One region of the Bacillus silvicola genome, then DNA from elsewhere that is predicted to be linked to it. Evidence: riboswitches for the same ligand, from Rfam matches in the RefSeq annotation. Region 1 holds a riboswitch; each other region holds the start of a gene.
The links. A riboswitch is a leader RNA that binds a small molecule or an ion and turns the genes downstream of it on or off. The one in region 1 is predicted to bind S-adenosylmethionine.
Positions count from the first base shown of each region.

Region 2: linked by a shared signal. The riboswitch ahead of ACP6L7_RS27430 (MetQ/NlpA family ABC transporter substrate-binding protein) and the one ahead of ACP6L7_RS26090 (cyclase family protein) in region 1 are both predicted to bind S-adenosylmethionine.
Region 3: linked by a shared signal. The riboswitch ahead of metK (methionine adenosyltransferase) and the one ahead of ACP6L7_RS26090 (cyclase family protein) in region 1 are both predicted to bind S-adenosylmethionine.

Region 1 is NZ_JBNGVC010000013.1:783,949-787,232, forward strand. Features, by position in the region: gene ACP6L7_RS26085 (PRK06851 family protein) at 1-796, opposite strand, end outside; SAM riboswitch class I at 946-1,058, shown strand; gene ACP6L7_RS26090 (cyclase family protein) at 1,144-1,776, shown strand; gene ACP6L7_RS26095 (hypothetical protein) at 1,801-2,184, opposite strand; gene ACP6L7_RS26100 (ATP-binding protein) at 2,414-3,284, opposite strand, start outside.
Region 2 is NZ_JBNGVC010000013.1:1,036,067-1,039,350, forward strand. Features, by position in the region: gene ACP6L7_RS27420 (FAD-binding oxidoreductase) at 1-644, opposite strand, end outside; gene ACP6L7_RS27425 (NAD(P)-dependent alcohol dehydrogenase) at 845-1,753, shown strand; SAM riboswitch class I at 1,834-1,947, shown strand; gene ACP6L7_RS27430 (MetQ/NlpA family ABC transporter substrate-binding protein) at 2,033-2,845, shown strand; gene ACP6L7_RS27435 (methionine ABC transporter ATP-binding protein) at 2,858-3,284, shown strand, end outside.
Region 3 is NZ_JBNGVC010000012.1:1,670,037-1,673,320, reverse strand. Features, by position in the region: gene pckA (phosphoenolpyruvate carboxykinase (ATP)) at 1-1,144, opposite strand, end outside; SAM riboswitch class I at 1,374-1,495, shown strand; gene metK (methionine adenosyltransferase) at 1,665-2,864, shown strand; gene ACP6L7_RS20690 (hypothetical protein) at 3,042-3,221, opposite strand.

The DNA of each region.
Region 1 (3,284 bases):
CAAATCCTAATTCTCTTACAATAACCATATCAAGACTATTCGGATCAAATCCGCAATGATATACTTCAACTTCAAACCCTTTTTCTTCTGCTGCCTGCGCTAACTTTTTGAGCATTGTTGATTTTCCAGAGCCAGGGCGTCCTTTTATAAAATAACGATGTGGTAATCCTTCTGTTAAATTAGGAACGAAATCAACTGCTCCTTTCGGTGTAGCAGCTCCTAAAAACCGATGTTTCACAATCGATTGTTTCCCCTTTTTATCTGTAAATAATTTCTGAATCAATTGATCTGTTAGTCCATTTGCTTTGTTAAAATCAATATTATTAATATATATTTTCTCCCACTCATCGTGTATAACTAATGCCTCTTGAAAACATCCGTAAGCAGATTGGAAAGCCTTGCTCGCTTCTGATACAAATCGTTCAATTTCTAACTTCTGCTTTCTTAATTTATCTGAGTCCCAAGCAACTCCTAAATTAATATACTCTTCCACAACCCCTGGCATTTTAGGCTCAATAACATGCGGTGATGTTCCATCAACAATTCCTACTTTTAATTTTGGGATAATCACTCCATCAACTGACTTATTATCAGAAGAACAATGTAAAAGTTCAATATCATATCCCTTTTCAACCCATTCACGACCTATTGCCTTTATTAAAGAAGATTTCCCAGTTCCTGGACCACCCTTTAAAATAAACAACCTGTCTAGCCCTTTTAAATTCTCTTCGTATAAATTATGAAATCCCCTAGCTGTATTTCCACCAGCATAATAATTCAATACATTACCTGTCACTGCACTCACTCCTTCGCAGCATTCTATTTACATAAGCTACAATATGCGAGCCACCTTATTTGGGTGAATACCTATTTTGTATTGCACTAAAAAAGGAAATGAATTACAATTTAATTATTAAAAAAATCGAAATATTAAAACTGAATATATCTTTATCAAGAGAGGCAGAGGGACCGGCCCTTTGAAGCCCAGCAACCTCAGTTTATACAAACTGAATAGGTGCTAATTCCTGCAAAATGCAATGCATTTTGAAAGATAAAACTTAACCATTGTGTGCAAAACTCATCTTTCTTGATTATGAAAGATGAGTTTTTTATATTTTAAAACATATATTGGAGGTATTTAAAATGAAAGTAATCGACCTATCACAAACATTTGAAAACAATATGTCTCAATTTCCTGGAACACCAAAAATCCAACTAGAAGCAATTACAAACGTTGAAGAGACGGGCTATCAAGTTACAGATTTTCATTCTGTCGTTCATGTAGGTACACATTGCGATGCCCCTGCGCATTTCATTTCAGGTGCAACCACCATTGATCAATTACCCCTAAAACAATTTGTAGGTGAGGCCGTTCTTATCGATGTAACTCATATCCAAGAGAGAAAGTTACCTAAGGAAGTATTGCATAATACCGATATAAAAGAAGATGATATTGTCATTTTCCATTCCAATCTATCTAATAAGTGGAATACAGCAGCTTATGAGAAAGAAGCGTTTTATCTTTCCGAAGAATTAGCTGAAGAACTGGTTCAATTAAAAGTAAAATCAGTCGGTTTAGATTTTATTTCTCCTGATGAGGTAACGACAGAAACATCACCGATTCACCACATATTACTAGGGAATAACATTTACTTAATTGAAAACTTAACAAATCTAGATGCTATTAAAGCGAAACGTTTCTTTTTCTCAGCAGCACCTTTAAAAATTAAAGATAGTGACGGTGCTTTCGCAAGAGCATTCGCTGTTATTTTTTAAACACGCCTACAAAAAAAGCAAAGATCATTTTTGACCTTTGCTTTTATATTTTTTATTTAAGTTTAAAAAGAATTGTTCCACTCTTGGGCGTAACCAAGCTAAATAATCTTTATCTTTCTTCTTTGTACAAGCTATCTCTTCTCCATCCACCATTTCGACCAGCTCTAGCTCTAACAATTGCCTCGTAAATGCTACCATATTTACTTCTTCGGTCGGATACTCTTCTTTTAATTTCTCCTCAATTTCTCCCAATAAAAAACCGTCACGCATCATTGCTAGTGCATCAATCCAAAGTGGCGGCATTTCATATGTTTCTCCTGTAATTGTATCTTTTACAATATAATTCAATTTCTCTTTTCGAAATTGAATCGTGTGTAAACATACAGTCGAATTTAATGTTAATTCCATCATACCACCTCTTTCATAATATCCGCATAGAAAAAAGGATGCGCGTGCACCCCTTCTTTTCTTTTCATAACACTACCGAACCGCTACATGAGCAACCAATCTCATGTCGATATTTTCCTCCATTATAAACGAAGTATTTTATAAAAAAAACCCTTCTTGAAACATTTTATAAAATGTTTATATTTACACAACAAGAACACTTTTCTGAAAAATACTTTCTTCTGTTTCTCTACACTGTCGGTAAATAAATTTCCACCTTCGTTCCCACACCCATACTACTTTGAACGGTGATACTCCCTTGATGTTCTTTAATAATTTTATATGTAATCATTAAACCAAGTCCTGTACCATTCTCCTTTGTTGTGTAAAAAGCCTTTCCAATCTTCTCTAGCTTCTCCTTCTCTATCCCTAAACCTTGATCCTCGACAGAAATACACAAATACCCCTTAGTTTTTTCATATGCCCGAATATGAATGTCCCCACCTTCGGGCATTGATTCTATTCCGTTTTTAATAATATTTAACAACACTTGTTTTAATTGTTTATCATCACCGTTTATAACGGGTAAATTTCCATCTCCTTGCAAATAAACTTTCACCTTATATTGACTCGCATAACTTTCCATTAACTGCACAACATATAAAAGGATTTCCCGTATGTTACACCATTCATAATTTGTTGGTTTCGGTTTTCCTAATAACATCAATTCGCTAACAAAACCGTTGATTCTCTCAATCTCTTGTAGCATTATTTCATAGCTAATCATATCTTCAGGGTTTCTTTCTTTTTGCATTTGCGTAAACCCTTTCAAAGCCGTTAATGGATTTCGGATTTCATGCGCAATTGTTGTAGACATTGTCCCAATTACAGCTAAATTTTCCGTCTCTTTCATATTGTTCATCATTTCAAACACTGTTCTTACATAAGATTGAAATCGTTTTAACAAAGAATGTGAAATAATGAAATAGAATATACATAAGACAAGCGGAATCACAACTTTTAAATCTTGTAATATCAATGTAAAAAGTACATACTTTCCAATTACACTAAAGGAAACTAAATAAAAATATTTTCTGTTCACGAAAACTGGTGCAAATAAA
Region 2 (3,284 bases), 250 kb from region 1:
TCATATAATTCATCATTAGTTAACTTTAGCGTCACATCTAAAATTACACCAAACAATCCGTATCCCCCAATTACATACGGAAGCAAGTCCACATTTTCTTCTCTACTTACATTACGTACCGTACCATCTGCCATTAACAATCTGAACGACTCTACTGTATCAATCAATGCTTCATGACGAATATCACGCCCATGTACATTTACACTTAATGAACCACCAACAGTAAAAATATTTTGAGATTGCATCACTTGAACTGCAAGACCATATGGATTGATTTTCTTTTGAATGTCATTCCATGTGACACCGCTTTGTACCCTAATCCTCTTTTTCTCCGGATCAAACTCTAATATTTCATTATAGCCCTTCATATCAAGCATCGTGCCGTTCGGATAATACGTCTGTCCGCCTTGGCTATGTTGCATACCTGCAATAGAAATCTTCTCTCCAGAAGCATTTGCATCTTGCACTAATTTTTTAAATGAATTTTCATCCTCAGCATTTTCAACACGTTTAATTTTCGTTGGAAGTAACTTTCCTACATCACTCATAATAGGATGATCCAGTTGCTCTTTGTATGTATATATAGATGTCGCGAGCAACACTGTATACGCTACAATAACAACTGCTATCTTTCTTTTTTTCAAATGGCACTCTCCTCGTTTGAAATTCTAATCTCACTAGTACTTCTCTCTATTTTTATTGTACCTACTTTTTTAAAAGGAAAATACTACACTGTAAAAAAGAACTATCCTTCTTTTACTTACTATGAAGTGAAACCATAAGCATGATTTTAAAAAAATTTAAATATGATGTAGAGGAAAATAACTTTATTCAGGAGGTTGCTATGAAAGCAATTATTTGCACAAAATACGGGCCACCTAACGTTCTCAAGCTTCAAGACGTAAAGAAACCTACTCCTAAAAAGAATGAAGTATTAGTTAAGATTCACGCAACAAGTGTAACTACTGGAGATTGTAGAATGCGGAGCTTTTCTAGCCCCCTATTATTTTGGATTCCTATGCGAATTATATTAGGTTTCAGAACACCGAGAAGGCCTATACTCGGTGTAGAATTATCTGGTGAAATTGAAGAAATAGGAACGGATGTAACTCAATTTAAAAAAGGAGACCCAGTCTTTGCATTAACAGGACTGAACGTTGGTGGTTATGCTGAATACACATGTGTGCATGAAAGCGGATTGATAGCATTAAAGCCCCTCAATTTAACATATGAAGAAGCTGCTGTTATTCCTTTTGGTGGCACTTCAGCATTACATTTTTTGAGAAAAGGACACATAAAAAAAGGACAGCAAGTACTTATATATGGCGCTTCCGGATCAGTAGGTACCGCTGCTGTGCAACTTGCTAAATATTTCGGTGCGACTGTTACAGCTGTTTGTAGCAATTCAAATTTTGAGTTAGTACAATCTTTAGGAGCTAATCACGTAATTGATTATACGAAAGAAGATTTTACAAAGCGAGATGAACGCTACGATATTATATTCGATGCAGTTGGAAAAATTAAAAAATCCCATTGCAAGAGTGCATTAACAGCTAACGGTAAATACGTGTCAGTCAACGGAACGATGGCAAAAGTAAGCAAAGAAGATATGCTTCTACTAAAAATGCTAACGGAAGAAGAAAAATTAAAACCAGTTATTGATAAAACTTACCCGCTAGAAGAAATTTCAGAGGCTCATACGTACGTAGAGACCGGACATAAAAAAGGGAATGTTTCCATCACCTTAAAATAAAATATATTCAGAAAATAATATTGACAATTCTTTTTGTAAGATTTACTATTAATACCATATTTAAAAACTACATACACATACTCTTATCAAGAGTGGCGGAGGGACTGGCCCGATGATGCCCGGCAACCGAGCTTATAACGTATAAGCTAAGGTGCTAATTCCTGCAGAACGATTTTCGTTTTGGAAGATAAGAGAGGAACCTATTTCGTCTATTCGGCACCTCTCTTATTTTTGAGAGGTGCTTTTTATTTTGGAACGTATATTAAGGGGGAATTATAGATGAAAAAGGTATTATTAAGTATTGTAAGTGGAGCTGTATTATTGTTAGGTGCATGTGGTGCTAATTCTGATAAAGAGGTAAAAGCATTAGATGAGAAAAAGATTACCGTTGGTGTAACAGGTGGACCGCATGAACAAATTTTTGAAAAGGTGAAGGAAGTTGCAGCAAAAGATGGTCTCGAAATTGATGTAAAGGTATTTAATGATTATGTAGCGCCAAACGTATCTTTAGATGAAAAAAGCCTCGATGTAAATAGCTATCAAACTAAATCTTATTTAGATGTATTTAAAGCCGAACGCAACATGAAATTAACTGAAGTATTTTCAACAGTAACATTCCCTATGGGCGTATATTCTAAAAGTTTAAAAGATGTAAAAGAATTAAAAGAGGGTGACGCAATTGCTGTACCAAACGATCCAACAAATGAACTTCGAGCTTTAAAACTATTTGAAAAAGCAGGGATTTTAAAAGTCGATCCAAAAGCTACAGAAAAGGCAACTGCAAAAGATGTAATTGAAAATCCAAAAAAATTAAAGATTGTTGAATTAGAGGCATCTCAATTACCAACGCAGCTAAGTGAAGTGAAAGCCGCTGCAATTAATACAAACTTTGCATTAGGTGCAAAATTAAGCCCAGCGAAAGATTCTATTTTCCGCGAAGGAAAGGATTCACCATATGTGAATTGGGTCGTTGTTCGTACTGAAAATAAAGATGATGCAGTTGTAAATAAATTGAAGAAAGCTTATCAATCTAAAGAAGTAAAAGATTTCATTGAGAAAAAATTTGATGGTTCTGTTTTACCGTCTTGGTAGGAGCTGACTATAATGATTGAATTAAAAAACGTCTCCAAAGTATTTACAACAAAAAAAGGGAATGTTGAGGCCCTTAAATCAACTTCCCTTAAAGTAAAAAAGGGCGAGGTATTTGGAATCATTGGATATAGCGGCGCTGGTAAAAGTACATTAATTCGCTGTGTAAATTTATTAGAAAAACCAACGACAGGAAATATCATTATAAACGAACAAGATTTAACAACCTTATCGACAAAAGAACTCGCAAAAGCGAGACAAAAGATCGGCATGATTTTTCAAGGATTCAATTTACTTAAAACCGTTACCGTTTATGAAAACATCGCACTACCCTTACGTCTATCTGGTCTTCCCAAAAATGAAATTGAAAAAAGGGTAGAAAAGTATTTACGCATTGTTGATCTCTTTAATAAAAAAGACGCCTATCCAAGTGAATTATCTG
Region 3 (3,284 bases), on a different contig from region 1:
CGCGCTCTGTTCCTGCTAGTTTACTAGTGTAACCGCTTAAGAAATGGTACATAGCTTGCTCTTTTGATAACTTACTGATTGGAGGCAATACGCCAGATGCATCAGCAGTTAAGAAAATAATTGTATTTGGATGTCCTGCAACACTTGGCAGTACGATATTGTCAATCGCATGCATAGGGTATGCAGCACGTGTATTTTCTGTTAAAGTAGTATCGTTATAGTCAGCGATGCGTGTTTGACCATCAATGACAACGTTTTCTAAAACTGAACCGAATTTGATTGCATCGAAGATTTGTGGCTCTTTCTCATGAGAAAGGTTTACACATTTCGCGTAGCAACCGCCTTCAATATTGAATACGCCGTTATCAGACCAACCGTGCTCATCATCACCGATTAATTTACGGTTTGGATCAGCGGATAATGTTGTTTTACCTGTTCCAGATAAACCGAAGAATAGTGCTACGTCGCCTTCTTCACCTACGTTTGCAGAGCAATGCATAGAAAGAATGTCTTGTTCAGGTAGTAAGAAGTTCATAATAGAGAAGATTGATTTTTTCATTTCTCCAGCATATTCTGTACCACCGATTAGCACGATACGTTGTTCAAATGAAACCATAATGAACGCTTCAGAATTTGTACCGTCAACTGCTGGATCTGCTTTAAAGTTTGGTGCAGAAACAATTGTGAACTCTGATTCATGAGTTGCTAATTCTTCTTCAGTTGGACGAATAAATAATTGATGTACGAACAAATTATGCCATGCGTATTCGTTAACAACTTGAATTGGTAGGCGATAGCTGCGGTCAGCGCCAGCAAATCCTTTGAAGACGAATAACTCTTCTTTTTCTTTTAAGTATTCTAAAACTTTCGTATATAATTTATTAAAATGTTCTTCAGAAATCGGTTGGTTCACAGCTCCCCAAGCAATTTTGTCAGCAACCGATGCTTCCTTCACAATAAATTTATCTTTAGGAGAACGTCCTGTGTATTTTCCTGTTGAAGCAGAAACGGCACCAGTAGAAGTTAATTTCCCTTCATTTCGCATTAATACTTTTTCCACTAATTGCGGAACACTTAGTTGAATCTGTGCATTGCTTCCGTTCAATAATTCATGTAAACCAATTTGGACATTCACAGTACTCATATTTATATACCATCCTTTTCATTTAATGAAATATTTCTCGTAATCCCCATCAAGAGTATAACACAATTATATAAATAATGTATACTATTTATTTATTTTTGTTTGTGTGAATGGATTAGTTCCTTATTAATATTTCATCCTAATACGTATTGAGAAAAACTTTCAGGAAAATGTGAATATTAATTGACAAATGAATATCATTTCTTTAGTATAGGTTGGGACGGATACTCTCTTATCCCGAGCTGGCGGAGGGACAGGCCCGATGAAGCCCAGCAACCTCACTTGTAGTGGTAAATACAGGTGAATAGGTGCTAAAACCTGTGCGAGGCTAATGGTCTCGAACGATAAGAGCAAAGGGCAAAAAGCAGTATGCAAGTAGCAAATTAAACCTTTCCTCTATGTAAAGTAGGAAAGGTTTTTCTGTATGCTTGTGTGGGAGAATAAATGTATGTCGCAGTTTGTGGCAAATTAAGGATGAGTTCCGTACAATATATACAATTACTGTAGGGAGGTTTACCACATGACAAAAAAACGTCATCTGTTCACATCTGAGTCTGTAACTGAAGGACATCCAGATAAAATTTGTGACCAAATTTCTGATTCAATTTTAGATGCGATCTTATCAAAGGACGCAAATGCACGTGTAGCTTGTGAAACAACTGTAACAACTGGTTTAGTATTGGTAGCGGGGGAAATTACGACTTCTACTTATGTAGATATTCCGAAAATCGTTCGTGAAACAATTCAAGGCATTGGTTACACACGCGCAAAATATGGATTCGATGCAGAAACTTGTGCAGTTTTAACATCTATCGATGAGCAATCTGCTGACATCGCTATGGGTGTTGACCAAGCACTAGAAGCACGCGAAGGTCAAATGACTGACGCTGAGATTGAGGCAATTGGTGCAGGAGACCAAGGTTTAATGTTTGGCTTCGCATGTAATGAAACACAAGAATTAATGCCACTTCCAATCTCGCTTGCTCACAAATTAGCTCGTCGTTTAACTGAAGTACGTAAAGATGACACTTTATCATACTTACGTCCGGATGGAAAAACGCAAGTTACAGTTGAGTATGATGAAAATGGTAAACCTGTACGTGTAGATACAATTGTAATTTCTACACAGCATCATCCAGATGTTACATGGGAAGAAATCGATCGCGATTTAAAAGAGCATGTAATTAAAGCTGTAGTTCCAGCAGAATTAATGGATGGAGAAACGAAATTCTTCATTAACCCAACTGGCCGCTTCGTAATTGGTGGACCACAAGGTGATGCTGGTTTAACAGGACGTAAAATCATCGTTGATACTTACGGTGGATACGCTCGCCACGGTGGCGGTGCATTCTCTGGTAAAGATGCAACGAAAGTTGACCGTTCAGCAGCATATGCAGCTCGTTATGTTGCGAAAAACATCGTAGCAGCTGGTCTTGCTGACAAAGCAGAAGTACAACTTGCATACGCAATCGGCGTAGCGCAACCAGTATCAATTTCAGTTGATACATTTGGCACTGGTAAAGTATCTGAAGACGTACTAGTAGAACTAGTTCGTAACAACTTCGATCTTCGCCCAGCTGGTATTATTAAAATGCTAGACTTACGTCGCCCAATTTACAAACAAACAGCAGCTTACGGCCACTTCGGACGTACTGATGTAGATCTTTCATGGGAACGTACAGACAAAGCAGCTACTTTAAAAGAGCAAGCTGGTCTATAATATATGAAAAAAAGCTTTGCGCTGTGTGCGCAAAGCTTTTTTTATTTGGTTTTATTTATGATTTGGATGCATGAGTTGCAATACACTTCTCCGTCTAGCTCAATATACTTTTTCATACGTTTGTATTTCCTTTTTACATGATTTACAAATTGTCGGTTTCTTACGGAACATATGCAATCATTGCTTTATCTGACGTGCTTTTCCTGCGCAAAATGCACTGCATAGTAAAAAGAGTGTTGCGAATATAATGCTTATTAATGTAGCATATGGAATCGCGCCTTTTAGCGAAAAACCGACAGTAATGGAAGCGACGAATAAGAGGATGAATGTTGTTGTTAATTTTTTGTATAGTTCCATAGTGTGTGAACCTCCAAATTATTTTATAATGTAAGTTTTAAAATAAAATCTACTATGTAGAAA